DNA from 4 places in the Maritalea sp. genome. Region 4 is predicted to be linked to each of the others. Evidence: predicted binding sites of a transcription regulator. Region 4 holds the regulator's gene; each other region holds the start of a gene.
The links. Region 4 encodes LexA, which represses DNA repair genes until DNA is damaged. Its sites were predicted from a motif close to TGTTCNNNNTGTGTTCNG; they were not measured.
Positions count from the first base shown of each region.

Region 1: a site for LexA is predicted at 5,101-5,118, ahead of ACSHWX_RS00860 (PA0069 family radical SAM protein). Genes of this name have one in related genera too.
Region 2: a site for LexA is predicted at 6,780-6,797, ahead of ACSHWX_RS06480 (ATP-dependent helicase). Genes of this name have one in related genera too.
Region 3: a site for LexA is predicted at 1,426-1,443, ahead of ACSHWX_RS06475 (DUF5680 domain-containing protein). Genes of this name have one in related genera too.

Region 1 covers NZ_JBPOEU010000001.1:168,030-175,985, reverse strand. The annotation lists gene ACSHWX_RS00880 (A/G-specific adenine glycosylase) at 1-307, shown strand, start outside; gene ACSHWX_RS00875 (site-specific DNA-methyltransferase) at 439-1,593, opposite strand; gene ACSHWX_RS00870 (ribonuclease HII) at 1,716-2,366, opposite strand; gene ACSHWX_RS00865 (multicopper oxidase family protein) at 2,409-3,794, opposite strand; gene ACSHWX_RS00860 (PA0069 family radical SAM protein) at 3,904-5,058, opposite strand; gene moaB (molybdenum cofactor biosynthesis protein B) at 5,203-5,739, opposite strand; gene ACSHWX_RS00850 (uracil-DNA glycosylase) at 5,851-6,672, opposite strand; gene ACSHWX_RS00845 (tetratricopeptide repeat protein) at 6,842-7,956, shown strand, end outside.
Region 2 covers NZ_JBPOEU010000008.1:108,175-116,130, reverse strand. The annotation lists gene ACSHWX_RS06500 (AsmA family protein) at 1-1,988, opposite strand, end outside; gene ACSHWX_RS06495 (chloride channel protein) at 2,205-3,839, shown strand; gene ACSHWX_RS06490 (hypothetical protein) at 3,860-4,381, opposite strand; gene ACSHWX_RS06485 (esterase-like activity of phytase family protein) at 4,467-6,656, opposite strand; gene ACSHWX_RS06480 (ATP-dependent helicase) at 6,818-7,956, shown strand, end outside.
Region 3 covers NZ_JBPOEU010000008.1:99,970-107,925, reverse strand. The annotation lists gene ACSHWX_RS06480 (ATP-dependent helicase) at 1-949, shown strand, start outside; gene ACSHWX_RS06475 (DUF5680 domain-containing protein) at 950-1,402, opposite strand; gene ACSHWX_RS06470 (50S ribosomal protein L11 methyltransferase) at 1,532-2,401, shown strand; gene ACSHWX_RS06465 (hypothetical protein) at 2,411-2,557, opposite strand; gene ACSHWX_RS06460 (hypothetical protein) at 2,596-2,739, opposite strand; gene ACSHWX_RS06455 (aminopeptidase P family protein) at 2,895-4,724, shown strand; gene chrA (chromate efflux transporter) at 4,765-5,952, shown strand; gene ACSHWX_RS06445 (AzlD family protein) at 5,949-6,269, opposite strand; gene ACSHWX_RS06440 (AzlC family ABC transporter permease) at 6,271-6,990, opposite strand; gene ACSHWX_RS06435 (AraC family transcriptional regulator) at 7,067-7,897, opposite strand.
Region 4 covers NZ_JBPOEU010000009.1:51,096-59,051, reverse strand. The annotation lists gene ACSHWX_RS06980 (hypothetical protein) at 1-930, shown strand, start outside; gene ACSHWX_RS06975 (metal ABC transporter substrate-binding protein) at 1,059-1,955, shown strand; gene ACSHWX_RS06970 (manganese/iron ABC transporter ATP-binding protein) at 1,952-2,857, shown strand; gene ACSHWX_RS06965 (metal ABC transporter permease) at 2,850-3,710, shown strand; gene ACSHWX_RS06960 (metal ABC transporter permease) at 3,707-4,564, shown strand; gene ACSHWX_RS06955 (hypothetical protein) at 4,605-4,796, opposite strand; gene lexA (transcriptional repressor LexA) at 5,301-6,020, shown strand; gene ACSHWX_RS06945 (ComEC/Rec2 family competence protein) at 6,117-7,956, opposite strand, start outside.

The DNA.
Region 1 (7,956 bases), on a different contig from region 4:
GCTTCGCCAACGTCCGGAAAAAGGACTGCTCGCCGCCATGACGGAAGTGCCGGGCAGCGAATGGTTCAAGGCCGAAAAAATCGACGCCAAGCCAGAAGTTGAGTTTCCTCTAAATGGCGAATGGCAAAACTGCGGCACCATCGATCACGTGTTCACCCACTTCGCGCTCAATGTTTCCGTGTGGAAATTGAATGCAGAAACGCCGCCGTCGAATGACGGGTGGTGGGCGAAAAAACTGGGACTGAATGGTGAGGCACTGCCGACAATTTTCAAGAAAGTTCTGGCGGCGGCACTAGAGCGCGAATAGCACAAAACGTTCTGAAACGAACGTGAAACAAAGTGCGACTAAACCGGAACAAAGCGGGGTAGTTTCGCGCAAAAAAAGACCGCTGATCAAAAGACCAGCGGTAAGTTACCTGAAAAGTTCTGGAGGTCGTATCAGGCCGAAAGCTTATTCATCGTCGCACGGATTTGTGTGCGTAAATCATCAATTAAAACAAGGTTGTTGCCCCGTTCTAGGTGCCAGTAAGTCCAGCCATTGCAGGACGGCGCGCCCTGCAACAGTGCGCCAACTTTGTGGATAGAACCTTCATGCCCGTCGCAAACAAGAGATCCATCAGCTCGCACAGTGGCGGAGAATTTTCGTTTTGAATCCAACAGTTTAGCGCCGGGCAATATCATGCCCTGTTCGATCAAAGAGCCAAATGCTATCCGTTTTTCGGCCCGTTTTCCCTTAACTGTTTCCAGCACAATCTGTTCAAGGGGCTTAATGGACGCGATGCGCTTAAGGGCGGCATTTATATAGTCATTTTCGCGTTCACAGCCAATAAAATGGCGGCCAAGCTTTTTGGCAACCGCGCCAGTGGTACCCGTGCCAAAAAACGGGTCCAGCACAACATCGCCGGGCTTAGTCGTCGCCATCAGCACCCGATATAAAAGACTTTCTGGCTTTTGTGTCGGATGCACTTTGTCGTCGTTTTCGTCTTTGAGGCGTTCACCACCAGTGCAGATCGGGAACAGCCAATCCGACCGCATCTGCGTATCGTCATTTGCCTGTTTCAGCGCGTCATAATTAAATGTCGGCTTGCTGCTTTGGTCACGTGTTGCCCAAATAAGTGTTTCATGAGCATTGGTAAATCGCGTTCCCCGAAAGTTGGGCATCGGGTTCGATTTGCGCCAAATCACGTCGTTCATCATCCAGAACCCAAGGTCCTGCAAGATCGATCCGACGCGGAAAATATTGTGATATGAACCAATTACCCACATCGCGCCATTTGGCTTAAGGATCCGCTTTGCAGCGCTCATCCAATCGCGGGTGAATTGATCGTAATGCGCGAAGTCAGAAAATTTGTCCCACTCATTGTGAACACCGTCCACATTGGATTGGTCGGGACGTGTCAGACCTTTTTCCAACTGAAGAAAATAGGGGGGGTCCGCAAAGACCAGATCAACCGAACCGGCTGGAAGCGAGTTCATATGCTCAATGCAGTCGCCCACCAAAATGGTGTCCAATGGCAGATATTCTGAACCCTTTTCGCCTGACTGGCGAAGCGACGCTTTACTAGACGCCGACGAATGCTTGTTACGCAACATTCTATTTACCCTAACGCATTACTACCCCGCCATTTGTAATTTCTTAGGGTTAAGGGCGCGCTAAAACTTATGGTAAACCAAAGGTAAAGGGTGACGTTTGGCGTTTAAGTCGCTGTTTTGAATCAGCTTTTGGCAGCCAATATTTCTGCAATAGGTTTGAAGTCCGCACGATGATGAGCTGTCGCGCCATGGTTCTGCAAGGCTTGCATGTGTAAGCCAGTGCCGTAGCCCTTATGTTTGGCAAACCCGTATTGGGGAAGCGACTGATCTAGCAATACGCACATTCGGTCTCGAGTGACTTTTGCGATGATGGATGCCGCTGCGATTGAAAGCGACCGGCTATCACCTTTGATTAACGCTTGCCCACGACATGGAAGTAGGGGTGGGATATCGCGGCCATCAATCAAGGCAATGTCTGGCGATAGGGCAAGGGCTTTCACCGCTTGCGCCATCGCAAACAGCGTCGCACCCCGAATGTTTTGCTCATATATTGTTGCGGGTGGCGCTGAGGCAATGCCCACATGGGCGGTTGCCATGATTTGATCGTATAGAGTATCGCGTTTTTTGGCTGTTAGCTTTTTACTGTCGTTTAGACCTTCGGGGATGCTGTCTGGATCAAGGATCACCGCTGCGGTGACAACAGGACCAGCTAATGGCCCGCGTCCAGCTTCATCAACGCCACATACAGTTAGTCCCTTTTTGCGGAACTGTTTCTCAATGGAAAAGTCTGGTGCATCTGGAAAAAGGTTAGGTTGGGATATTGATCGGGTCATGGCCTAAATCTTCAATTTGCCTATTTCGGGTTTTATGGCCCATTACGCCTCAACCCGCAAATATCCTGCTAACCCAGTTTTTTGGTGTTCAATGACGTGGCAATGGAATGCCCAGTTGCCCGGATTGTCCGCGACGAGGGCAACGTCCATTGTTTCGCCGGAAAGCAACAGCGCCGTGTCGGTGAATAAAGGCGGCAGCGGGCGTTTGTCCGACCGGATCAATTTGAAGGCGAGGCCATGCAAATGGATGGGGTGGTCGTTTGGCGTGTTGTTCTTAAGCCGCACAATGTAGCTTTTACCCACTTTCATGACCGCGAGAGGTGCAAGTGGATCGGGGGTATCACCAAGCCAAGGAGTGCGGTTGATCGACCAAAATGTATAACCAAGCGATCCGCAAATGCTTTGGATCGGCTCGTCACCGTCCGGTGACCAGCCAAATAGAAAATCCAAAATTTCAGCATTGGCCAAATCGGGTTCCGATACGGGATTGCGCGGCAGTGGCTTGAGTTCAGCTAGGTTGCGGTTAAGTGATGCTCCCATCGCGCGAAATGTTGCCATGAGACGCGAGCCAGCGAGTGTATTCAAGACCAGTTCTGCCGTTTCGCCTTCATGGTCTGGCATCCGAAGGGCGATGTCAGCGCGTTGGCCGGGGCTGAGCAGAATGTCTTTGGCAGGCAATGGTTGCGGCACCGGATGGGAATCCAACGCGATGACCTTCGCTTCTGCGCCGGACACATGATATCTGCCAATTCGGGTGACATCTGTAACCGCGAGGCGCAATCGCAAAAGACTTCCCGCAGGCAAGTCATAGGTGGGTTGAACTTGCCAATTGACGGTGGAAACCGTGCCCAGTGTGCCACCTCGCGCTGCGTTGCGTGGCTTAAATAAGGCTGCAAATTGTCCGTCATTCCCTAACCGGAAATCCCGGATATTCAACGGTAGGTCTTGATTAAATCCGGGATCTTCTGGCTCGTCAACAATCAACATGCCGGTCATGCCACGCGCCATCTGGTCCAGCGTGTTGCAGTGCGGGTGATACCAAAATGTACCCGCGTCTGGTGAGCGGATTTGATAACGAAATGTTTCGCCCAACTCGATTGGATTTTGGGTGAGGTAAGGCACGCCGTCCATGGCGTTCTCATGCCGAAATCCGTGCCAATGAACAACACTTGCTTCATGCAAATTGTTGGTGACCTCGACAGATTTTGTCTCGCCTTGCTTCAAGCGGATCACGGGCGCGGGGCCGTCTGATCCAAAGCCCATCATCCGCTCGGTAATTTTGCCGGGCATGATTTCATGGCTTAAATAATTGAGTGGCAACTGCAAATCGGCAGCCATAGCACTTTGTGCCCAGCCATAGCTTGCAGCAGACGCCGCCAGCGTGGCCGCTGACCCCAACAAGAATTCACGACGGGACATGCCCAACATAAAATGCGCCTCAATCCAAACCCAACACCCTAACGGCAACCGGCATCAAATTAGGCCAATTTGAGCGAAAAGCGAAACGCCAAATTGTCACAAAACACGGTTTTAGCAACTAGAACAAGCTCAGTTGATCATCTTGCTGCTCAGGTTGGGTGAACAGATCTGTACGCAGATGAGGAAGGCGTTTTTTCAGCCCATTTCGATTAAGCGCCAACTCAAACCGACGTTGCATTTGATAGGCATAGGGTCCAACACCGGTCATGCGTGATCCATAATTTGGATCATTATCCTTTCCACCGCGCACACTACGCACCAAATTGAGCACATGACGTAACTTATCAGGATAATAACGCAGCAACCATTCGCGGAAAATATTACGCACTTCGCCGGGCAAGCGAAGCATGATCATGCCAGCCGAAACAGCGCCTTGCGCCGCTGCCGCATCAATAATTTTTTCCAATTCACTATCGTTGATCGCTGGGATCATTGGCGCGGCGATGACTTGGGTGGGAATACCTGACTGGCTTAAAAGCTCCACCGCTTCAAGCCGCTTGGACGGCGTGGAAGCGCGCGGCTCCAATTCACGCGACAATTTGCGGTCCAATGTGGTCACTGAAATGGCCACATGCACCAATTTAAGCTTGGCCAGTTCTGTGAGCAAATCCAAGTCGCGCACGATCAATGCGGATTTGGTGACGATGGTTACTGGATGTTTGAACTCAAGCAGCACCGTCAAAATTTCCCGCATCAATTTGCGTTCCCGTTCAATGGGTTGATAGGGGTCGGTGTTGGTGCCGATGGCAATTGCTTTAGGTGCATATTTTTTGCGGCTTAACTCTTCGCGCAACCGCTCTGCCGCGTTGACCTTCGCATAAAGCTCCCGTTCAAAATCGATGCCCGCCGAATGCCCCAAATAGGCATGGGTTTGGCGTGCAAAACAATAAGAACAACCATGCTCACATCCCCGATAGGGGTTAATTGAGCGATCAAAATTCAGATCAGGCGATTCATTCTTAGTGATGATTGTTTTCGCGCGTTCGTCGCGCACATTGGTTTTGAAGGCCGGTAAGCTTTCTAAAGACTGCCATCCATCGTCAAAACTCTCGCGTTCAAACGGCTCAAAGCGGCCAGAGATGTTGCTTTGTGCGCCGCGTCCGCGATTGCGATCTGGCGATACCATATTGTTGGCTAATATATCGCGATCAGCACTTTTGGCGATGCGGGCAAAACTGTCCGGTGGGGGCGGCAAACTAGCGTGAATGGGCACAAGAAACCTCGCGACAAAAGTTAACAAATCGTTCTTGTCAAATAGAACAAAATGAGAACAAATTGTCAATCAGCAATTTTGCATGGGTTTACATGCGCGCTTGTTCACGCTGGAAATCTGAGGTTTATTGCTATCTCAGGTAGCTTATCGACTAGAATATTTGGGCAAAACTTCCAAGAAATTGCATGGCTTATGCCGCGAATCCAATTGGAAATTTATCACCCCCTGCCAGCCATCGCGACAAGCGCCTCGAGAGCCGGGAAGGCAAAAGATCAGCGTCGAGCCAGCAAGTCCGCCAGTTGCGCGGCTTTGAATGGTCGAGGTGCCGATTTGGGCAGCGGAATATTGATGAAACAGAACCGAAAAACCGTCCATAACTTTATCAAATAGCGGGGTAATTGCTTCGGGGGTGACATCACGTTGTGAAAAGCCGGTGCCACCAGTTGTGATCACCACATCAATTTCTTCATTGTCGACCCATGACTGCACGCGCCGACGGATCAAATGCTCATCGTCTGTGACGATGTCTCTGTCGAGCACAAGGTGTCCGCTATCTTTTATCATCTGTTTCAAAAGCGCACCCGAATCGTCGGTTTCTAGTGTTCGCGTGTCCGAAACGGCCAGAATAGCGAAGTTGAGCTTCACCATTTCTTGTGATTCATCGATTTTGGATTTGAACATGAGCTTGTCCTTATGAGCGTCGAGCAGACCATTGGCATTCTTTCGAGATGTCACAATGATCTAGCGCAAATGGGGCAGAACAATCAATGCGACAGAACAACCATAAAATACCTAGTTTAGTTCAGCCAACTTGGATTTAAGGCTTAAAACATCACGCCAAACCAAGGCTTTTTGGGCCGGCTGTTTCAGCAAATAGGCAGGGTGCAAAGTGGCCATTGCGACGCAGGAATGCGCGCCAACGTTTAATTCACGCCATTTGCCCCTGAGCCTCAAAATGCCCATGTCTGTTTCAAATAGTGTCTTTGATGCAGCGCCACCCAATGTAATGATCACTTTGGGGGCAACCAGTTCAATCTGGCGGATCAAAAACGGCAAGCAAACAGCGGTTTCAGCAGGCGTTGGGTTGCGATTGCCCGGCGGACGCCAAGGCAAGGCGTTGGCAATAAAAACCTGTTCTCGGTCCAAGCCGATAGAGGCCAGAATACGGTCGAGCAACTCTCCTGAACTCCCCACAAACGGAGTGCCTTGCATATCTTCTTCGCGCCCCGGTGCTTCACCAATCAACATGATTTGGGCGTCTGGGTTACCGTCCGCAAATACTAGATTTGTGGCGCGGTGTTTTAGGGGGCAGCCGTCAAATTGCTCCATTGCAGCGCGCAACGCATCTAGGTTTTGTGCAGCGTTTGCAATTTTTTTGGCTTCATCAACATTGTGTGTTTCGGGCTGCAAACGACTTTGTTCAGCCGGCGGACGAGACGCATTGGTGCTGGCAGAGTTTGCGGGATGAGTTGCTTTTGTTGGCGCTTTTACGGGTTGAGCCGCCGCTGCAAACCGATCAATAGGTTCGTCGACAAGGGCGATGTCAACGCCCATTGCGCTGTACCACTCAAGAGCAGCACGCATTTGCAAAATTTCATCACCACTTGAATGCATATTGGTGTCTTATCATGGGTGCAGCGCCCCTGTCAGCGGCAATCGAGAAAAAGTTGCTTGGTTGTGAACAAACATTTGGCGTTAAACGGTTGCACATGTGCCATAAAATGGCCAATCTCAGGCCCGATAGATATCTAGCCGATTCAATCGCGACAGAAAGCATTTATACGTGAGCATAAAAACCACATTGATTTCCGCAATTCTTAGCGCATCCATGGCCTTGGGCGGTGTCGTTCAAAGCGCGAACGCGCAAGACGTTTCCAACGCGGATCAATTCCATCTTTATTACCCATCTCCATCCGGAAGTTTTTTGGCCGGGCGTAGTGCTTTTCTTGATCATCGGGCCGACAAAGCCGCAAGCTATTTTGTCGATGCGTTAAGCGCAGACTGGGACAATATCGTTTTGCTGGACCGCGCCTTTATGTCATTGTTGGCGTCTGGTCGGGTTGAAGAGGCTGAAGATATTGCCCGTCGGCTCATAGAACTTGAACCAAATAATGAAATTGCTCGGCTTGTTTTGGGCGTCGTCGCCCTAAAAGAAAGACGTTATCGTTCGGTTCAAAACGCTCTATCTGATATGTCGAAGGACACTTTATTCGGGATCACATCAAATGTGGTTCTAGGCTGGTCTCAAATTGGCGACGGTAATCCCAAAAAGGGGATTGATACTGTTGAGGATATCACCCAACAAGGTTTTCAGGGCTTTCTGGTTTTTCAACGGGCATTGATGGCTGATGTTGGTGGCGACAAGAAAAATGCTGAGTTGCTTTACGCTCAAGCACACAAAGTCGACCCGTTCGTGTTTTCAATTGTTGACGCATATGCGCGTTTTTTGGCGAACAATGGCCGGTTCGATGAAGCCCTAGCGGTGATCGAGCGGTTTAATTCACGCGGCCTTTCCCATGAAAATATCGCGAACCTGACCGAAACGATTAAAGCAGGCAAACGTCCCGGCAAAATGGCGGAAAACGTTCAACAAGGCGCCGCAGAATTGTTGCGCGGATTGTCTTCGGCTTTGTCGCGGGAGGCTGCATCCAACGTGTCACTCGTCTTGATGCGGCTGGCGACCTATATGCATCCCAAATCTGATTTTGTCGCTTTCTCCTTAGCTGACATTTTAGAACAGTCTGAGCGGTATGTGGAAGCCAATGGAATTTATGCAAAAATTCCACGCAAATCGAATTTGCATGGAACTGCTTTGGTGCGTACTGCGGAAAATCTGCGCGAACTAGGCGAAGTTGATGGCGCGATCAAAACGCTAACTAATATCGTCAATCACGACAA
Region 2 (7,956 bases), on a different contig from region 4:
GAAGGCGATGTAAACGCCGTCACCAGCCCTTCGCTCAGCGCAAACTCAGCGTTCATGCTTAGGTCGCCTGCACCGCCGGTTAACAGTAGTTTCTGCGACGCATCTCCACCCGGTTCGGACAGATCAAAATCAAAACGCGCCGGTCGATTGGCGGAAAAAATATTTTCAATTGAAGAATGCAATTTTGGTAATGGCAAAATGGACCAAAGTGCTGCAACATCCGCATCAGGCTGCAAATCAGCACGCAACTTACCCCGCACCAATTGAGGGGCTTGGACAGTTCCTTGCAGCTGCCCGCTTCCATCGAGGCGAATATCGGCAATATTGCCAATTCGAAGCAGCTCAACCTCTACCCCGTCTTTTGTCCAAGCCGTTTCGAGCAATACATCTTTTGCAAGCTGCCCCCCAAGCCCCAAACTATTGGCGCTCATCTCAAATGTGCCTGCGGGGAAACTACTTAAAGATTTGTTCGCACGGTTTGGATCGGGCAGCAAACCAAGCAATTGTTCAGTTGCCTTTTGATCAAATGCACCGATTTGAGCAGTAACGCTCAAACGTCTTATCTCTTCCTCACGCCAGTCTATACGGCCCTGCACGGCAAACCCGTCCAGATTAAATTCCAAGTTTTCAAAAGTTGCACCTGAAGATGAAAAGTCCACGTCACCAACCAAGCTCGCCTTGGCACCGAAAAGCGGATTGCTTTCCCCAAATGCACGCCACGATCGGGCCAATGCATCCAAGCGATCAGTATCAAGCGACATCTTACCGTCAAATGCGGCAAACCCCTGCGCATCGATCAACTTGCCAGCAAGGTTCAGTGCGCTATCACCGGGTAGCTTGGCGCTAAAGTTCTCAATCTGCCAATCCGCACCATCTGTCGTGGCGTCAAGAAGCACATTCCTCAGCGCAATCGAGCGCAATCCCAACTCTGTAATATCAACCGATATGGTCCCGGCAACATTACCCAGTGCCGGTGGGGCGGGCAATTGAGTAATCAACGACACCAGCGCATAGGGGTCATCTTCCCCCACATTCAACGCATCATCCGGTAGCAAATTGACCACGCCGCCCGAAACAACCGCATCAAATTGACGGTCGGCCCCAAGTCGCAAATCAACAGCACCTGTCAACCGGGTTCCAGCACGGTTTTCATCCGGCAGCAATGAGTATTCAGTCAATTTAAAACGCTCTGGCTCAAGCTGAACTTTTGCTTCCAAAATTGCGTCACCGCGCACTTCGTTTTCAGCCAAATTTTGTGGCGCAATGCGAAGGGTGAGGTCTCCATCATAAAACGGCGACAAAGCAGCGGTGGTCAAAAGCCCTTCACTAGAAAGCGAAAAACTCTTATCAGCCGGGGTCAAAAACGAACTTATGCGGATATCACCACGCACGTTTACATCCGAAGTATTGACCCGCAAGGCAAACTCTCGTTCGTCTAGGCGACCGTTTCCATTAAAGGCAAATGGCCCCCTTAGGGCCGTCACACTCAGATTTCCATGAATGTCGTCAACACGCCAATGTTCGTCGGATCGCATGTCGCTCAGTAAAAAACTGCCATTGTTGATCTGCGCATCCTGGATCGCAACATTGTCACGTCCACCATTTTGCGCCAGCGAGAACGGCATTTCAAAGCCGCCATCTTCCGCGACTGTTAAGTGAAATGTGGGCGTGTGCAGCACCAGTTTTTGCACTTCATAAAAATCACGCAAAAACTGCATGAGCGCCAAATCGGCGGCAACAAGTTCAATTTCTGCAATAGGAGAATCTTCGGGGCCAACAACAACCTTGGACATACGCATTTGCGGTTGAGGCAACAACGTGAAGTATAAGTCGCCATTTATCGCAACAGGTGTCCCCAACGCTTGAGAAGCGATTTCTTGCATGCGGTCGCGATAAGGCGACCAATCATAAAGCCGCGGCACAACAAATGCTGCCGCGAGCAGCAGAATAACAACAACACCAACAACAATATAAAGCCGATTTAACAACGAGCTAACCGCAGCATTTCAAAGTTCATTTAAAATTCCAAAACTCACTTAAAACACTATGCGTTTGTAAGCCGCTCGTCACCATAAATTGTCGCAAGAATGGGCAATTCACATGTGAAATCACCGCTTTAGGCTATTTCCTCTTGCACAACTGCGTCAAACAGGCCTATCACAAACTAACGATCAAGTGCGGTTTTAGGGGGATCGCGCGCAAAAATGGCAAAAAATGCACGCCTCATTTATCGTGTTGTTTATCGCTGGGTGCACCCTCACCTCGCGTCATTTAGATCTGCCCAACAGCCAAAAATGTGGCTTCTATCTATTGGCGCAGGTGTTGCCGGTGGCGCTGTCGCGATTCTCTTTCGATCCCTAATCGGTTGGCTGCAATTTCTCTGGTTGGGCACCACTTCAGAACGCTTTTTGGATAAGTTAGCGTCACTGCCTTGGTGGTTCACTTTTGGCGGCCCCCTCGTTGGTGGATGCCTTGTTGGCCTAATTTTGTTTTTTCGCCGAAAATCGCGACATGGTGGCGTCGCGGACGTCATCGAAGCCCGCGCACATGACGGGAAAAAGCTTTCCCTCAAAGAAGCATTGGTTGGCACTGCGATATCGGCAATAACACTGGGATTTGGCGGCAGCGCAGGCCGTGAGGGTCCAGTTGTTTATTTCGCCGCCTCCGTTTCAAAAGCATTATTTCGATATTTCGAACTGCCCCCTTCCGCCCGTAGGATTATGCTGGGTTGCGGTGTCGCAGCAGCGATTTCAGCCAGTTTTAACGCGCCAATCGCTGGTGTTTTGTTCGCCCATGAAGTCATTCTTGGCCACTTCGCGATGTCCGCATTTGTGCCCGTTGTCATCGCATCCGTTATTGCTTCCACCATGTCTCGTGGCTGGTTTGGCGACAATCCTGCATTTTTGGTGCCTGATTTTCAAATAACGTCCTATTGGGAAATTCCGGCTTTCGCCCTGTTGGGTGTTACCTGTGCAATCGTTGCTATTTGCTTCCAAACCTCACTTATCGGTAGTGACTGGGTGGCGCGGCATTTCAAAATCAAAGACTATTTCCGCCCAGTCATCGGTGGCGCGGCGGTCGGGTTCATCGCGCTGTTCTTCCCGCAAATTCTGGGCGTTGGATATGAAGCAACCGACGGGGCATTGACCAACCATTGGTCCTTACAAACCATGCTGGCGCTCATCATCGCGAAAACCGCAGCAACGGCGATCACGCTCGCGTCGCGAATGGGCGGCGGGATATTTTCCCCGGCCCTGTATTTGGGGGCGATGACCGGCGGCGCATTTGGATTAATGGCGGCCGCCTTGTTCCCACAAATGGCCTCATCCGAGGCACTCTACGCCATCATTGGCATGGGAGCTGTCGCCGCTGCAGTGCTTGGCGCACCAATATCCACTACCGTTATGATTTTTGAACTTACCGGCGGTTTTGCATTCTCAATTGCTTTGCTGTTTGCAGTGTCTATTTCCACCGGCATCAGCCAAGCCGTTATGGGCCGGTCATTCTTCTACTGGCAACTTTACACCCGTGGCATCATGCTGGAAGAAGGCCCACACCGGCATTTTGTGAAGTATTTCCGGGTGCGCGATTTCATGACGCCATTTGATAAGGAGGGGGAGGAAGAACCCTTCGACATCCTTTCCGGTAAGCCTTGGCTAAAATCCAAGGACACGCTGGAAAACGCCCTTCGTGCATTCGACGCCACCCACAAATCACGACTTCCAGTGATGGAAGGAACCGGCAAACGCATGCGCCAAGTCGGATGGGTCACACATGTCGACGCGCTTTCAAGCTTCAACAAAGCTCTAGTCGAACAAAGCCGCGAAGAGCATCTGTAGGACTATTTTTGAATTGATATTTAAATCTTGGCCAATTGGGGGAACTCATTGCAAAGGTTTCGTGCGCGAGCGCGCATTGAAGCTGCATCATCTTTGAGGGCCGATTGGGTTTTGCCTTTCGCTATATCAACGCCAATCTCATCATTGCAATTCAACCGCACAAACGCGTCGAGTGCCCATACGCGCAATAGAGTTTTGCTGCTTGCTTCACAAGATTTAATAAACCCACGCACATTTTGCGTTTGCGCATCGTCAATATCTAAGAACTGAATTGACTGTAGCAGGTGAAGCTTTGCCTCCCATCCCGTAAGCAGCGCTGAATTTGACAACAGGCTATCGACTACGTCAGATGGCACCGGCTTTGACTGTTCAAGCGCAGTTTTCACCAACCAAGTTGCACTGGCTTGGAGCCTTGTGTCTGGATGTGAAAAATACGTCGCGACTTGATGCCATTCAGCACCAGAAATTCCATTTTTTACCGCAAGCTTTAATTCATCAACATGCTTGCCATCAAAAGACAAAATTACATCAACTATCGACATCACCCGCTCCTTGCTATGTTGAACATGCACAAAAAAACGCCCAGGTCCAAGACCCGGGCGTTTAAAACTCAATTCAACTTTGATGCTACATCTTGCCGATAGAGAAGAACAATGTCTCGCCGGAATGGTCATCCACACCGTCATTGTCCGTCATCGCAAAACCTTCGCCAGACGCATCAATTGCAAAGCCTTCGATTTTATCTTGAACGTATCCGTTCAGCGATTTCAAGTCGGGCAAGAAGTCACGAACCTCTTCCTTAGCTACGACCGGCAACTCTGAACCAAGAGCCGCTGGAACCATATCTGCAAGTTTTACGCGATATAGCTTTTTGATCTTTGCATTTTCAGCAATTTGGTTGTCACGCTCAACGATATAGACATAGTCACCATGCGCGGTAATTTCTGATAGGCCAACCCAGCCTTTTTCGCCAGTTTCAAGTTGGTAGCGCAAAGCGCCCCATTCTTTGGTTGATGGCTTGTAAGAAACCAATTTCACTTGGCCTTTGGGGTCATCTTTCCACTCACGTTGGATCGCGATCCACAAAACCGTGTCGTCACCTTCGCCAACAACCGTGATACCTTCTGATCCAAAACGCTTCTCAACAGCCAACAATTCAGCAGGGAACGGGATTTCGGCTTTGATTTCGCCCTTGGCATTCACATTGTAAATGGCATGTGGGATCAAACGATCTGTCCGGCCTTCTGAAGCAAGCCAGAAGCCGCCCTTGCCGTCCAAAGCAATGCCTTCAAGGTCAAGCTTTTGGGCAGGCGCACCGTCACGGGTTACACCAATACGTTTGGTGATTTTTGCAGGTTTTGACGTCGCATCAATTTCGTAAATTGAAGGCTGCGCACGCAAGAAACTATCGTTGACGGCATAAAGTTTGCCAGCCACATCAGCATCAGCAACCAGACCCGACAGCGCTACCCAACCGATTGGCCGATGCTCATCCGCCATGTCCGACATGATTTGTGGATAGGCCGCTGGTGCATCCTGCAATTCATAAATCATGACGTGGGAGCGAACACCACCATCTTCAATCAAATCGACTTCGTTTGCTGAAACGAAAAGATTGCGAGAAGGAATAGTCAACGCGCCTTCTGGTCCAATACCAGATGGCAAAAGTTGAACGAACTCAGGCGCCGCACCTGTGTCTTTGTAAACACCAACCATTGAAGCACGTTCCAAAAGAACGAAGAAATACATGTCGTCGCCGAATTTCCCTGTTGCCAAACCCTCAGGTTCAACACCTTTATTGCCGGAGCGTTTTTCTGGGTAATGACCAGCTCGAGCGGCCAAAACTTCCAAAGAAGTATTGGATTCAAAAGCAACAGAGCCATCTTTATTGTAGATGGTGAAGCTACGCGATCCGCCTTTATAGTCACCTTCATTGGCGCCAACAAAACGATTATCATCCAACCATTTCACCGCATCTGGCTCGCGCAAACGCGCAGCTTGAGCACCATCGAATGTAAAAGCACGTTCTTCATCAATGTCGATATATTCAAGATCTACAGAACCGGCAGAGAAATGATTTTTAACTTCACCCGTTTTGCCATCAATGATCGCGTAGTGGTTGTTTTCCTGCATGGAAACAACGATTTCATTTTGCGAATTGAAGTCAACAAACTCAGCTTCAGGATCGGTCCCACCAATCTCAGCAAGGCCCGTAAGATCAACAACCTTCATGCTATCGCAGTTAGCCATGCCACTTTCGATATCAAAGATTGTCACCATGCCAGCTGGCAATTGAGGAAGTTCGCCGTCATTTAGGTCTTCGTCACGCTCATTTTCAATCGCAACCGCGACCAGTGAGCCATCTTTTGAAACCGCAACACTGTCCGGCTGACCACCAAGATCGCAACTCGCAACAACGGTTTTGCTTGCGATGTCGATAATTGCCAAATTGCCTGACGGCGCGACATAGCTCTCAGATGTATTGACACCAACAAATGCTATACCTGCAGCAATAGAAACGGAAGTTGGTTCACCTCCAAGTGCCATAAAACCAGCAGGTTTTGGCGCTTTGGGATCAGCTATGTCGACAAATCCAAGTCCGCCCAAAGGGCTGTCGGAATAAACCAAGGTCATGCCGTCTTCTGTCGCGGCAATAATTTCAGACGAAGATTCACTTTTGGCGTCCATGTCAGCTGGAATGTTGCTGGCAACTGGAAAACTTGCGATTCGGTTGAAATGTGGGGCAGCAGCAGCACTAAGGGCTGTAAAACTAACAGCGCTAAATGCAATTGCACCCAAAATGTGAGCGGATTTCATGTTAAGCGGTTCCTGAGTTGTGGGTTAAACCGCGACTTCGATTAGTCGCCCATTACAACAGCGATATGACAATTCGGCATGCACCTCCGCATATACAAATATATGCAGGTGGCATATAAAGAACAAAACAAGATTCGAGCGCACGTAATGATTGCAAGACTATGAGTCCAAGACCTGGCAAAGCACCGAGCTCACAACCTGGCCCCATTACGTCCCAATTTGGCGGCGGTGCGCCCCGGTATCTTGAAGGCCTAAATGCCGAGCAACAAGACGCCGTTGAATCGATTGATGGCGCCCTACTCGTTCTGGCTGGTGCAGGAACGGGTAAGACCCGCGTTCTGACCACCCGCATCGCGCACATTCTTGCAACACGCAGAGCCCGTGGCCATGAAATTCTGGCGGTGACTTTTACCAACAAAGCCGCCCGCGAGATGAAAGAACGGATTGCTAAATTTGTAGGCGGCTCCGTAGAAGGGATGCCGTGGCTTGGCACATTCCACTCAATCGGTGCGAAAATCTTAAGACGTCACGCCGAACTCGTTGGTCTGAAATCAGATTTCACCATTCTTGATACTGACGATCAAATTCGACTGCTCAAGCAATTGCTGCAAGCTGAAAATATCGACGAAAAGCGATGGCCCGCCCGCCAACTCGCTCATATGATCGACGGCTGGAAGAATAAAGGACTGCAACCCAAGCAGTTGGACATGTCAGATGCCGGTGCTTTTGCTGATGGCAAAGGTGCGAAACTATATGCTGCCTATCAAGCACGGCTGAAAACGCTGAACGCTGCGGATTTCGGCGATCTGCTTCTGGAATGTATCCGCGTTTTAAAAGACAATCCCGGCGTCCTCCAAGAATACCACAAGCGTTTCAAATATATGCTGGTGGACGAGTATCAAGATACAAACGTTGCCCAATATTTGTGGCTTCGGTTGCTTGCGCAAGGCAACTCAAATGTATGTGTTGTGGGCGATGATGACCAGTCGATTTATGGCTGGCGCGGTGCCGAGGTCGATAATATTTTGCGCTTCGAAAAAGACTTCCCGGGCGCCAAAGTCATCCGACTTGAACGCAATTACCGATCCACGTCAAAAATTTTACGCGCTGCCTCTCACTTGATATCGCACAATGAAGATCGGTTGGGCAAAACATTGCAAACCGATGTCGGTGAAGAAGGTGAACCCGTTTCCGTCACGTCTGTTTGGGATTCGGAAGAAGAAGCCCGCACCATCGGCGAAGAAATTGAACAATTCCAGCGCCAAGGCCACAAGCTCAACTCAATGGCAATTTTGGTTCG
Region 3 (7,956 bases), on a different contig from region 4:
CCAAGCCACACGCGATTTGATCGAAACCGACGAGCTTAAACCTAAGCAGCGATCCACTTTGCGTATGTTGATTTCCCAGTTTGATGATTGGGCATCGCGGTTACAAAATTTGCCACACGCCGAAGTCGCCGAGGCCATTTTGGACGAAAGCGGTTACACCCAAATGTGGCAAAACGACCGTTCAGCAGACGCGCCCGGTCGGTTGGAAAACTTAAAAGAACTCATTCGTTCCATGGAAGAGTTTGAAACATTGGGCGGTTTCCTAGAACACGTCTCATTGGTGATGGAACGCGATAGTGGCGATGGCAATGAAGATGCGGTTTCTATTATGACCTTGCACGCAGCCAAGGGCTTGGAGTTTGACACTGTATTCCTTCCCGGTTGGGAAGAAGGGCTGTTCCCTCATCAGCGTTCGCTGGATGAAAGTGGACGCACCGGACTAGAAGAAGAACGTCGCCTTGCCTATGTGGGCATTACCCGCGCCAAAAAACGTGCAAAACTGACTGTGGCGCAAAACCGACGCATTCATGGGCTTTGGCAGACCGCACTGCCCTCACGTTTTCTGGACGAACTGCCTGCAGATGCCGTTGAGGTTAAAGACACAGGGTCAAGCTATGGCGGATACAATTATGGTGGCAGAAATACAGCGTCAAAATTCGATAACCGCGACCCGTTTGATAGCGTTTATGAAACACCGGGTTGGCAACGCGCTCAAAAACAGCACAAAGACCGTGGTTATGACAAAGGCCCAACCATAGAGGGCGAAATGGTCGCCCGTTCGGGATCATCGTCCAGTTCGTCGTCATCCTCATTCAAACCGGGTGACAAAGCTTTGCACCTCAAATTCGGTGAAGGCATTATCGCTAGCGTAGACGGCAACAAGCTAACAATTGATTTTCCGTCTGTTGGGCGTAAAAAAGTACTCGAGAGTTTTATTAAGCGCGCCTGATTAGGCCTTGATTAGACCGCCAAAATATCGAAGTTGATAAGCAATATCGTCGCCAACAATAATAACTTCTTTGCCTTCAAATGAAGACACATCACCTACTGAACTATCAACATAATCCCCGTGCGGTCCTGACCATTTAAAACCGCCTAGAAAACGACCTTGCGCGTACATTTCGCTCAACGCGGCCAAAATGGTTTCGCCAGCTCGTTCTGCATCAATTAGGCCCGCCTTTAGGATTTGGCCATAATAGCACATCGACCATAAAGGCTCTCCATTACACCAAACGGCTTCCTGCCCGACAAAGTCAGTGCCACCAAAATAGCTGTCCAAATAGGACCATTCGCCATTTTCATAACGCAAGTCGTGCGAATTTGATCGGCTCGAAGCACTCGTCTTCCCACCCGAAACGTATGTTCGCGCCTTTGCTTCAACGATAAATTGTTCCAATTCCATAAAAAAGAATCCCTTATATGCAAGTGAACGAAACAAGAACAATTTAGATCTATCGACAGCATTTGTCAGCAAATAAATTGACCAAACAGCCACGATAATTCATAACCGCATTAAATTAGGAGCCTTTCGATGACCCTTGAACAAATCACCGTCCCAATGTCCAAACAAGATGCTTTCGCCCTCGCGGACGCCGTGATGGAAGAATATGGATTGGCGCTGTCAGCTTCGGCGTTTGAAAATGCTGATGGGGACTGGGTATTCGAGGCGACTTGCGACCAAAAGCCCGACGTCGAACGGTTCAACGCATTGGCCAAAAGCCTGTTGAAAGGCAAAGTCGAGTTTTCCATTCAGCCGGTGCCGGATAAAGACTGGGTTGCGCACTCGCTGGAAGGTCTGTCCGCCATCGATACGGGAGAATTTTTCGTCCATGGGAGCCACGACGAAACACCGCTCCCGACTGGTAAGATCGCAATTAAAATTGATGCAGGCCAAGCATTCGGCACTGGCCACCACGAAACAACAACGGGTTGTTTGCAGGCAATTTCAACAGTAGCGAACTCAGACACAACACCAGCTAATATATTAGACCTTGGAACGGGAAGCGGTATTCTGGCAATCGCGGCTGCCAAACGGTTTGATCAGAAAATTCTAGCGACTGATATCGACAAAAAGGCAATTGAGGTTGCCCTTGAAAACGCTAAAATCAATGATGTCGCTGACAAAATTGAAACGGCGGTTTCAACCGGCATGGACCATCCTATCTTCGTGGAAAAAGGTCCGTTTGACTTGGTGCTGGCCAATATTTTGGCAGGGCCGTTGGTTGAGTTGGCACCAGATATTGCCAAGCACACCAGCGAAGGCGCCATTGTTATTCTAGCAGGGCTTTTAACGCGGCAGGCTGATAATGTGATCCAAGCCTACGAAACAAACAAAATCGCCCTTCTCGAACGTGTCGAAAAGGGCGATTGGACAATTCTTAGATTGCAACGTGAGGCTTAAGGTAAAACCTTACATGCCACCGGTTGAACGTTGCTCGTTCAACAACCGGCGATAGCCGTTTGTTTCTACAAAGCGAGCAACTTCACGCTCAGCATGTTTGCTGCGTGAAGAAACAATTGCGTCCATTACATTGCGGAAGAAACCAGTTTTGGCCATTTTTAAAATCCTAAGAAAGTTGGGCGTTCGCACCTAAATCAAAATCCGTTCATACGATCATTGTTGATCGCATCATGTCCTTGTGTCTTCAAAAATTGAGCAACCTGACGTTCGGCTTTTAAAGTGCGAGAAGAGATCATCGCATCAACAACACTACGGAAAAATCCAGCTGACTGTGTCATTTCAAAACTCCTAATGTTTCCACAACTTGTGGGGTTGCTTTTTTGAATTTGTGAAATCAATGTAGCGTAGTAAAAAAATTTAGGTAGGACCAAACGCGCACCGCAGCCATGCGTTTTCGGAATGCCCTGCACACCATCCAAAAGGTAAAAACCGCATGTTAAACAATGACAGCACAACGCAATTGCAGCATTTCAACGACAAAACCGATCCGAGCACCGTTGCGCCTCGGCTGTCCGCCGTGCGCAAAGCAATGGCCAACGCCAATGTTGATGCCTTTCTTGTACCGCGAGATGACGCGCATCGCGGTGAAAACGTGCCTGAGGGCGACGAAAGACTAGCCTATATTGCAAGCTTCACTGGATCAGCAGGCTATGCAATTATCACCCAAGATCGTGCCGCACTTTGTGTTGATGGCAGATATACAATTCAGGCCCCCGCCCAAACAGATACTGACGCCATGGAAATCATTGAAATGAAACCGAACGCTGCGTCTGCATGGCTCATCGACGCACTGCCAGCTGGTGCAAAAGTTGGGTTTGATGGTTGGTTGCACACCCCAAACGCCATAAAAGCACTGCGCAGCGCTCTATCTAGCGCCGATATTGAACTGATCGAATGCGCCAACTTGGTCGATGAAACGTGGGCCAATCGGCCAAAGCCACCAACCAGCAAAATTTTTACGTTACCAATCGAGCAAACCGGGAAGTCGGCTACCGACAAAATCGCAGACCTCGCTAACAAAATTAAAGAACGCGGCGCAGACACCATTGTGCTGACATTGCCAGAAAGTTTTTGTTGGTTGTTCAATATTCGCGGCTCTGACATTCCTAACACGCCAGTAACCTTGGGCTTCGCCACTGTCGAGCAATCCGGCGCTGCAAAGCTCTATGTTCAGCCTGAAAAAATCACAGACCTGCTCAAAAACGAACTGGGTGACGCCATTTCTCTTCATCCGATCAAAAAGCTTGAGGCAGATTTGGCGGCGCTCAGCAAGGGAAAAACAATCTGGCTCGATGGCAATACATGTCCGTCGAAACTGGCAAACATTGTTTTGGACGCAGACGGCAAGCTGATTAAAGATCCGGACCCCGTCTTGCGCACAAAGTCTCTCAAAAATGCAGTTGAAATCAATGGAATGAAATCTGCTCAACGCCTTGATTCTGCGGCCATGGCCAAATTCCTATCTTGGTTTGATGAAGAAGCGCCAAAAGGCGAGTTGACCGAAATCGAAATCGTCAAACACCTTGAACAAATTCGACGCCAAGCCAATTCATTCGTCGACATCAGTTTTGAGACCATTTCTGGCTCGGGTGCGAACGGCGCGATGTGCCATTATCGGGTAACCGAAAACTCGGATAGACGTTTGGTCCCAGGTGAACTGATGCTGGTTGATAGCGGCGGTCAATATCTTGACGGCACAACAGACATCACCCGCACCATGGCCACTGGCCCTGCAACGCCTGAACAAAAACGGGACTTCACGCTTGTCTTGAAAGGCATGATTGCCCTTAGTCTTGCTCAATTCCCAAAAGGCACGACTGGCGTTCAACTAGACGTTTTGGCCCGGCAATTTCTTTGGGCACAAGGACTAGACTATGACCATGGAACTGGCCATGGCGTGGGTGCCTTTTTGGGCGTGCATGAAGGGCCATGTGGCGTTTCCAAAAAGAATACTTCGCCGCTCGAACTTGGCAACATTATTTCAAATGAGCCAGGCTACTATATTGAAGGCGGATATGGCATTCGCATTGAGAACTTGCTCGTTGTGATCGAAAGCCCACATAGCACCGAGAAAACGCCCTTCTATACATTTGAAACCATCACCTTTACGCCAATCGACACGCGCTTGATCGATAAATCTTTGATGACGAACAACGAGATTTCTTGGCTCAATGATTATCATGAAAAGTGCAATGAGATGGCATCGTCACAATTAGACGATAAGTCAAAAGCTTGGTTGGCTGACGCAACTAAAGCAATTTAAAGTTTAGTGAGCGCGGCATTTGAATAAGGACATCAAGCGAATGTCGCGCCCGGTTTTTGAAATTCTTTCTGCCTTTGGCAAACTTGGCCTCACCTCATTTGGCGGCCCAGTGGCGCATATGGGTTTTTTCCATGCCGAGTTTGTGCAAAAGCGCAAATGGCTCACACAAGCAGAATATGCGGACCTTGTTGGCCTGTGCCAATTCCTGCCCGGTCCATCCAGTTCACAAGTCGGCTTCGCCCTTGGCTTACAACGCGGCGGTATTTTGGGCGGCATAGTAGCGTTTGTTGCTTTCACGTTTCCGTCTGCAGCCCTTTTGGTTCTGTTTGCGCTTTACGCGGATACGCTAACAGGAATTTTCGGTCTGGGCATGATCCACGGCCTAAAAATTGTCGCAACTGCTGTGGTGGCGCAAGCCGTTCTTGGCATGGCAAAGTCCCTGTGCAACACGAAAACCACAGCAACAATTGCTGTTGCAGCGCTTGCCTTTGTTACTTTAGTGACCGGCCCACTAGGTCAAGTCGGGGCCATTGTGCTTGGCGCACTTGTTGGGGCATTAGTGATCAAATCGAACGAAGAGAAAACCAACTCAACTCCCGATCCAATCAATATCGCGAAGCCAGCAGCACAAGTAGCATTCGCAGCATTTGTCGTGCTGTTGCTTGGTTTACCCGTGCTCGCCCAAACCGTCCAGAGCAATGGAATTGCACTGTTCGATAGTTTCTATCGGGCTGGCGCACTGGTATTTGGTGGCGGGCATGTCGTTCTTCCACTACTTGAAACCGAGATTGTGGGCAACGGGCTTGTGAGCAAAGACACATTCCTTGCTGGCTATGGGATGACCCAAGCCATGCCCGGCCCGATATTTAGTTTCGCGGCCTTTTTGGGGGCAGCAAGCGCGCCGATGCCCATGGCATTTGGCAATGCGATTGTTGCAACGATTGCCATCTTCCTGCCCGGCTTTTTGCTGGTCTACGCCATCATGCCCTATTGGCATCAACTCCGTTCAGCAAATAAAGCGCGCTCCGTGTTAACTGGGGCCAACGCAGCGGTTGTGGGGTTGCTGGCCGGTGCATTTTACGCGCCGATTTGGCAAAGCAGCATTCTATCGGCTGCTGATTTCGCCCTTGGCGCAGCAGCATTTTTGTTGCTCACCGTTTGGAAAACACCACCATGGATTGTGGTGCTGCTCGGCGCACTTGTCGGCAGCCTGTTGGGCCTTGTTTAAATTGCCCCCAGCATTGCTCGAAATGTGGCGGCGCTAACAACGCCGACCACAACCACCCCGAGCAACGGCAATCGTGTCGCCGCCAGCATGGTCACAATCGCTGCCGATGTTTCTGCAATGCCCGTGGCCAAAACTGTCGGCGCGATTACAGACATCAAAACAGCAACCGGCACAGCTTCAAGCGCCGCACGTGTGCGTCCACGCAAATCAACAAAGCGCACCAACACCAAACCAGCGATCCGGGTCAGATATGTAGCGATGCCCATACCAATGATGGCGAGCAGTACAGCCGGGTCGACTTGAAAAAACGACTGCATCTTACTCTCCCTCGACCTGTGGGTCAGCAAGAAACGCAGCAACCACGACACCTGCCACAGCGCCAGCGGCGATGTACCAAGCGCCCGGAACATATGCTTTGCAGGCAATCGCGCTCAGTCCACTTGCCGCCAATATCATCCCGGTTTTGTTGCCTTGCCAGAAGCCCATAATCAAACCGATAAATATTGCCGGAAAGGCAAAGTCCAAGCCCCATTTGGCCGGATCAAGATCAGCCAGCATAGTACCAAGGCTCGCGCCCACCCCGGTTGTCACCACCCAATTGACGTAAAACGGCAATGCAAGCCCCATCATAAAGGCGAAGCTTGTGCCCTCTTTGCGTGCTCGGTGTTCGGACAAAGCCCACACCTCGTCGGCAAGAAAACCAAATGCAATAAGCTGCTTTCCAAATCCCATTTGTCGGGTTTTGCTGCCAAGCGATGCGCTCATCAAAATATGCCGGATATTGACCAATAAGGCGCTGATGGTAATCGCGATCCAAGGCACTGGGGTCGCCCAGAAATCAATGGCGACAAACTGTGATCCGCCAGCGAACACCACACCGCTCATCAACATGGTTTCAAACGGGGTCAGACCTTTTTGAGCCGCAAGCGCACCAAACACCAATGCTATGGGAAAGGCGGCGATGACCAACGGCGCAATGGCGCGTATACCCTCGTTGAAATCACTGCGCGGTAATCGTGCGGCTTCTGAGTTACTCATAAATTCTCCCCTATAGAACGTTATCTATAGCAACTTATTTGAAAATCAATTGGACGATATTGCACAACAATTGGCGCTATTGGGCGTGCATATCTTTAAATGCACCGGGGGTGGTGCCAATGCGGCGTTTGAACTGCCGATTGAGGTGCGATTGGTCGAAAAACCCACAATCAATAGCAACATTCATCGGGTTTTGACCTTGATGCAGCATTTTGCGTGCGCCACGAATACGAATATCGGTGAGATAACTATGTGGGGTTTGGTTCATGTGTTTTCTGAAAACCCGCACAAAGTATGCCCTGCTCATGCCAGCAATGTTCGCCAACATTTCCAAATTGATGTCGTCACCAAAATGAGCGTGCATATATTCACAAACATGCTCTATCGCTTTTGGCTCTCGCTTTTGTAAAACACCAGTGGACCAGCTACCGTAATGATCAATAAGCGCACCAAACGAGCAAAAAATGGCTTCGTCCTTTTCCAACTGGTCCGGGCTCGTTTCAAGCACATTATGGGTTTGAATTAATGCCTGAGCGATACGGGCATCCTCAAGCATCAGGTCGCGAAAGAACAAAGAACCAGTCTGGCGTTTCCCCGGCAAGCCTGCAGCGATTTCATCCATCAGTTTTACGGATGGGTAAAACATACGGTAGCTATAGCCCATCTCCATCGGGCGACCATCATGCACATCTTCAGGATTGATCATAAAGACAGAACCGGGTCCGCCCACGGATTCTGAACCCTTTAGCTTGTGACGCTGATAGCCTGAAACAACCGCACCAATCACAAACGTTTCGTGGGTGTGGGGCGAAAACTCATGCCGCAGAAATGTCGCCTTTAGACACTCCAAACTGTCATAGGTTTCCTCACGCCAGAACTTGGCGCGCTCACCACTTTCTAGCTCCATGCAAACTGCATCTTTTTGGGAAATCATCTCCATAGGCATAAAGACTAAACCAGGATTGC
Region 4 (7,956 bases):
TATGAAATTCTAGATGCCCACTACACCCATGTCACTTTCAATGTCGTCAGCACAATCCAAGAACTTGAACAGATCGCCCTTCTCAAACCTGATTTGGCTGTGCTTTGCGTCAAATACATTTACGATGAAGTCTTGGGGAAAGAAGTTTGGTTGTCTGACTTTTTTGCCGACCGGGAAATCGCATTTACTGGTTCAAACAGGTCAACGCTAAGATACGATTCCGACAAAGCCTTGGCGAAACGAGCCGTTTTTGATGCCGGGTTGCGAACTGCTCGGTTCTTTATGGCGACACCAAAAACGTTTCGGCGGGAAAATCAACTTCCGTTCCCCTTCCCATTGTTCGTGAAGCCAATGGACGCGGCAAATGGGAACGGCATTGACGAAAACTCACTGGTTCATGATTTCCCCAGCTACCTTGCAAAGGTTGATGAGATTTATTCGATCTATGGCGTTCCAGCTCTTGTTGAGACCTATTTATCTGGACGGGAGTTTACGGTCGCTGTGCTAGACGATCCTTCGAACAGCCTGCGTTTAATATCGCCCGTTGAAATTATCGTGCCCGTCAACATAAGGGGTGATCGGATATTAGGCTGTTTGGAGAAATCCAGAAACAATGAACAACTTGGCCAACTCTTCGAGCCGGAACTGTCATTGATCAAGAGATTTGTTGATCAAATTTTTACGGCACTAAAAGTGCAAGATTTTGGCCGCATCGATATCAAAATGGATGATAACGACGTACCCTATTTCATGGAAGCAAATCTAGTCCCCGGCATGACCCCGGTATCTAGCTATTTCCCGAGAGCATGTTTTGAAAACTACGGCATGAGTTACAAAGATGTCGTTCTTAAAATTGTCTCACTTGCCCTCGTTCGCGCTGAAATGCCGGCAGAATTGCCACCAACCGATTTGGTTCCTATTGCTGCTTGAGATTCGGTCTTGGATGGGTTTGAACGCTTGGAATTCATATTTGCAAATCATTCGCAATAGCTGTTGCAAACGATTTGCAGTTGCACTAGCGTAATCTCAACAAACAAATTGAGTTGATAGGTAAATAGATGTCTTTAACGAAGTCTTTTGTCGCGCTGGGTGCTCTTCTTGCTGGATTGGCCATCAGCACAGCAACGCCGGCACTTGCCAAGTTCAAGGCCGTCACCACCTTTACCATCATCGCGGATATGGCGCGGAATGTGGCTGGTGATGTGGCTATTGTTGAATCTGTTACAAAACCTGGCGCGGAAATTCATAATTATCAACCGACGCCACGCGACATAATTCGCGCGCAAGATGCCGATCTGATTTTATGGAATGGTTTGGGATTGGAATTGTGGTTTGAAAAGTTTTTCAACAATCTCCGCGATGTGCCAAGCGTCACTTTAAGTGACGGCGTTGTTCCGATGGGCATTTCCAATGGCCCCTATTCCGGCAAACCAAATCCACATGCATGGATGTCGGCAAGTGATGCGATGATCTATGTCGATAATATTGCAAAGGCATTTGCAACGCATGACCCTGAAAATGCACAAACTTATCTTGCAAACGCTGAGCGTTACAAAACTGAAATTACGGCCACAGTAGACCCTATTCGAGCGGCAATTTCACAAATTCCAGAAGACCAGCGTTGGTTGGTGACGAGCGAAGGGGCATTTAGTTATTTGGCCAGAGATTTCGGCCTTAAAGAATTGTATCTTTGGCCAATCAACGCAGATCAGCAAGGCACACCGCAGCAAGTACGAAATGTGATTGACCAAATTCGTTCCAACAACATCAAAGCGATATTTAGCGAAAGCACCATTTCATCTTCACCGGCGGAACAGGTTGCCCGCGAAACTGATGCTCAATATGCTGGTATTTTGTATGTGGACTCGTTGACTGATGAGAACGGGGCCGTGCCGACATTCCTTGATTTATTGCGGGTTACATCTCAAACCATTGCCGATGGGCTGTCACAATGAACGATTTGCATGACACTATAGTTGAGAATAACTCCCAACAGGGCATCAATGTGTCCAATGTTACCGTGACGTATCGCAATGGGCACACCGCCTTGCGCGACGCTACGTTTCAGTTGCCAAGAGGCACGATAGCAGCGCTGGTGGGCATTAATGGCAGTGGTAAATCCACCTTATTCAAATCCATTATGGGCTTTGCGCCAATTTCCACTGGCGACGTACAAATTTTAGGACGCTCCGTCCGCGACGTTTTAAAAGAAAATCTGGTTGCCTATGTGCCCCAAACCGAAGATGTCGATTGGAACTTCCCAGTTTTGGTCGAAGACGTGGTGATGATGGGGCGTTATGGACATATGGGCTTTTTGCGCCGCCCGAAAAAGCACGACCATGAAATGGTCAATCAGGCATTGGCCCGTGTGAACATGGAAGAGTTTCGGCATCGGCAAATTGGCGAACTTTCCGGCGGACAGAAGAAGCGCGTTTTTCTTGCCCGCGCTTTGGCACAAGAAGGCGAAGTCATTCTATTGGACGAACCGTTCACTGGGGTTGATGTCAAAACCGAAGACACCATTATTGCGCTATTACGGGCGTTGCGCGACGAAGGCAAAGTCATCCTCGTATCCACCCATAATTTGGGATCAGTGCCCGAGTTCTGCGACCGCACCATTTTGGTAAAAGGTACTGTCCTTGCTTATGGCAAAACAGCAGATGTCTTCACCCAAGATAATCTGGAAAAAGCATTTGGCGGCGTACTGCGTCATTTCGTGTTTGGTGGCACCGATTTGCACGACGATGAAGATGCAAGGCAAATCGCTGTCATCACCGACGACGAACGCCCTCTCGTGATGTATGGCGAGCAGAACAAGATGAAACATCGACGTTCGAAGAGCCGAAAAGATGATTGATCTGCTGCTCGAACCCCTCACCTATAGCTATATGCGCAACGCCATTTGGGTTAGCGCGCTGGTGGGCGCCGTATGCGCGTTTCTGTCTGCTTATTTGATGCTCAAAGGGTGGTCGCTGATCGGCGACGCGCTCTCCCATTCAATTGTTCCCGGTGTTGCTGGAGCCTACATGCTCGGCCTGCCATTTTCCGTTGGGGCGTTCTTTTCTGGTGCTTTGGCCTCTGGGGCGATGTTGTTTCTCAACCAACGCACCAAGTTGCGAGAAGATGCGATTATCGGCCTTATCTTTACATCGTTCTTTGGGCTGGGATTATTTATGGTGTCGATATTTCCCACATCGGTGAATATTCAAACCATCGTGCTAGGCAATATTCTTGCTGTCACGCCTTCAGATATGGTGCAATTGGTCATCATCTCAGTGATTTCACTCTCCATTTTATTGTTGAAATGGAAAGACTTAATGGTGACATTTTTTGACGAGGAACATGCACGCTCCATCGGCATCAACCCCACTGCTTTGAAAATCTTGTTTTTCACGCTTTTGAGCGCCTGCACGGTCGCTGCGTTGCAAACTGTTGGGGCGTTTCTCGTTATCGCAATGGTCGTCACACCCGGCGCAACAGCCTATCTTTTAACGGATAGATTCCCCCGCTTGATCGCCGTTAGCGTCTTTATCGGCACCATGAGTGCCTTGGTCGGGGCTTACATAAGTTACTTTTTAGACGGGGCAACCGGCGGCATTATTGTTGTGCTGCAAACGCTCGCGTTTCTAACGGCATTTGTATTTGCGCCAAAGCACGGCATTCTTGCCCAACGCAAACGCCGAATGGCACAGCCGGAGGCAAGCCAATGAGCGAATTCTTCGAACTGGCATTAATGCCGTTCCAATTTGAATTCATGCGCAATGCGTTCATCATCTCGATTTTGGTGTCTATTCCCGCCGCGCTTTTATCTTGCTTTTTGGTGCTAAAGGGTTGGTCCTTGATGGGCGATGCCATTTCACATGCAGTTCTTCCGGGCATAGTACTTGCCTATATTTTAAACATCCCGCTTGCGATTGGCGCGTTTGCCGCTGGCATGACCTGCGCAATTTCGACGGGCTACATAACCGAAAACGCGCGCGTTAAAGAAGATACGGTAATGGGGGTCGTGTTTTCGGGCATGTTCGGCCTTGGCATTGTGCTTTACACAAAAATTGAAACAGACATCCATCTTGATCACATCTTGTTTGGCGACATGCTTGGCATCAGCGTTTATGACCTGTTTGAAACAGGTATTATCTCCGCGCTCATCGCCATTTTGATCGCGTTCAGATGGCGAGATTTGTTGCTATACATATTCGACCCTCAACATGCTAGTGCCATCGGACTGCCGGTTAAATGGCTGCACTACGGCCTTTTAGCGATTATTTCACTCAGCGTTGTGGCCGCGCTTAAAGCGGTCGGCATCATCCTCGCCATTGCACTTTTGGTCGCACCGGGGGCTATTGCTTATCTCATCACCCGTCGAATTGAGCAGATGTTAATTTGGGCATTATGCATATGTGTGGGGTCTGCTTTTACCGGGGTTTATCTTGCTTTTTTCATCGACAGCGCACCTGCCCCAACCATTGTTCTCGTCATGACGGTGCTTTTTGTGATTGCGTTTTTCCTGTCGCCAAATGCCAAAAAACTATCCGGCGTAGAGACAGAAGTTTCACCTCAATAAAAAAGGGCGGTGTTGATTAGACCGCCCCTTCATACGTTGTTTATTGATGATAGTTTCGTTCATCGCTAAGCCCTATATCTTTTCTAATATGCGGGCTTAATTCACCAGCCCCCAGATAATAGGCACGTACCAATTTCCGTTTTTGACGTGCCTCAATATAGTTCAGGAAAACCTGACCAAAGCGGCCTAATCGTTCGAAATATTGCTCCGATATTGCGTGTTGTTTTTTCATGTGAATATGCTCGGCCAGAACCACAAAGCTCCGCCGCTCCTCATTTTGAATAAATTTGTACTGAAATCACCGCGCAAAACTGCGCAGGAACGAACAGCGACTGATTGTTGATCATCCACACCGTGTGCAGACAAAGAGAGTTGAAAGGTGAATCCTAAAATGCAGCAGCTAGGACGCTGGACAAAGGATCAGTTGCGCTAGTGTTAAACTGGCAAACAATTTGCCAGAAGCGTTTGAAATGTGAACATATGAAACCTCCTTGGCGTTATGGCTGGCGGGACCAACCTGTTTTAAAGACAATCGTGCAATACGCTCGCAGAAATGCAACTGCAACTAAAAACTGCGACAGTTTGGCACATGCGCTCCAATTGTTGCAATTTGAACACATAGTTAGGTCGCCCCAAAATGGATACAAATTCTGCACCACTTGCAGAACATATAAAGAACAGTTATAGTTGTTCAACATTTGTTCCGATTCTATTTCAGGCTGTAAAGGACTTCAAAATGTTGACCCGCAAGCAACATGAACTGCTTATGTTCATTCATGAGCGCATGAAGGAAAGTGGTGTACCGCCCTCATTTGATGAGATGAAGGATGCTTTGGACTTAAAGTCCAAGTCCGGTATTCACCGCTTAATTACAGCTTTGGAGGAACGGGGCTTTATTCGTCGCCTGCCCAACAGGGCGCGAGCGATGGAAGTCATTCGTTTGCCAGACAGTATGAACCCGTCTCTTGGTGGTAAGAAGTCCAAGTTCGAACCCAGTGTCATTCAAGGTGATCTTGGCCGCGCCAGAGAACCTGTTTCCGCCTCCACAATTGCGCAGGATGAAAACCCCAACGCGCCTGTTACGATCCCTGTGATGGGACGAATTGCGGCCGGTGTTCCTATTGCAGCCATTCAAGAACAAAGTCACACCATATCGGTTCCACCTGAAATGTTGGCTGGCGGCGAGCATTATGCGCTCGAGGTTAGCGGCGACTCTATGATTGATGCAGGCATTTTTGATGGTGACACGGTACTGATCAAAAAGCAGGTTACGGCCAGCAATGGTGAAATTGTTGTCGCTTTGGTCAATGACGAGGAAGCAACATTGAAACGTTTGCGCAAAAAAGGTCAGTCCGTGGCCTTAGAAGCAGCAAACCCTGCTTATGAAACAAGAATTTTCGGCCCTGACCAAGTAGCGGTTCAAGGACGATTGGTTGGTTTATTTCGCAAGTACTGACCCCGTTGGGACCTAGTGGCCCCAACATCCCCGATTGCGAACACTTGACCCGACAGCTATGCTTTTCGCATCGGTTGCTCGGGTTTTTTTATGCACTCAAGGACGCCATGGTCGGTTTTCATCGTCTAGTGCCCACTTCACGTCAAAACCTCCGGTTTTGTTCCTAAATAATGTGGCGACGCCGAACCGGTCTAATTCTTTTTGTGTAATCACTAACGCGTTCGGGCAACTAACGGACCGCCGTTGCCTAACGATCAGGATGTCGGCATTGGGGCAATCTTCCCGTAAGCCAACGCTGTTTTTAACTGCAGAAATGACAAGTCCGTCGATCTGAGCGCTGCAGCCATGTTTGTCACAATTGCCAATCGCTTCATTGTTTAGCATATCGGCGCCAAACCGTTCAGACCAAGCCCTTGTTGTAAAACTGTTTGATTTGCGGCCGAGCTGATTGAACGACGCCCCATTATTTACAATTATCGCTTGTGTGCTGTCAGATATAACTGCAAACGGAAGTCTGGCTGGCCCGAAAGCAAACAGGCAGATTGAGAAAACAATTGGTGCGGCAAATTTGATTTTTCCATGGAAAAAGCTCAACCATCCGAGCATCACCAAACATGCAGGCAAAACCCAATTTGCCAACATTGGCGTCTGTGTGAAATCTGCACTTATGGCCGAAATATGTTTAGCAATTTGAACGATCAAATCGATGCCTGCGCCCATCAACAGCAAAAATGGTTCCTCAAGACCAAGAGGCATTAAAAGCACCGAAATCAATCCACACGGTAAAACAAAAAACCCAACAATGGGCACTGCGATCAGGTTGCCGAGCAAACCTAGCGGCGCGAATTGTTGAAAATGCACCGCAGCAATCGGGGCTGTCGCAATTCCAGCGATCAAGCTGGTTAGCGCAATCCCGCCAAACAATTTTGCCCAATAGGGAAAAACGATGGCCGACCGGCCAATGCCTGCGTAAACTGCGACCAGTCCGACCACTGCAGCAAAAGATAGCTGGAACCCAGGTTTGAAAATCTCATGCGGAAACATCAAGATGATCACAATCGCCGCAAGAGCAACGTTACGCATGGTGATGGCGCGGCGGCCCACAATGATAGCCATAAAAGCCAAAACCAACATCAAAGTAGCCCTTTGGGTCGCCAAATTTGAACCAGAAATCAAAAGATACGCAATTGCCACCCCAATCGCCACCAATGCCGCCATTGGTTTTATCCGTCGGTCATGCCGCACCAATTGCGATATAAACAGTCGAACCAGAATAAATACACTGCCCACAACCAACGTGAGATGAAGCCCGGAAATGGCAAGCACATGTGCCAATCCCGCATTCGCAATTTCCTCTCGAAGCTCGCTGGCAATGCCAGATTGGTCACCAATTATCAGTGCTCGTGCAATGCCCGACTGCTGATCTGACAAATATTGATCCAACCGATTTCCAATCGACCACCTCAACCCATCAATGTTTGCCGAAAGAGATTTTCCACCAGGCTCAATTATTTTGGCTGGTCCCAAGGAACTTGCAAACCCACCTACTCCCGCGAAAAAACTGTGAAATTGCGCATCATAACTATCAGCGTAAACCGGCTTGGGCACGGGAATAATTCGCGCCCGCAATTCAATTCGATCACCCAGCTGGAATGCATTTTCCGGGTCAAAATGTTCGCTTTTTACGTTCAGCCGCAAACGCCGAACATTCACCAAGCGCGTATCACCAGCCAGTTGGTCAATCACCAGCCGTTCTTTACTACCTTGGATGACCGTTCGGGCAACAACTACGCCCGAAAGCTGGTCAACTGCCATAGGATAGCTGATCATGAAGGTGCCGAACCATTGGGCGCTCAGCGAAATTAAGGAATAGCCAAACCAAGCAGCAAGTGTCAGCGCTAAAGCCCTTCCTGTTCGCTGCCGAATTCGTTGCCAA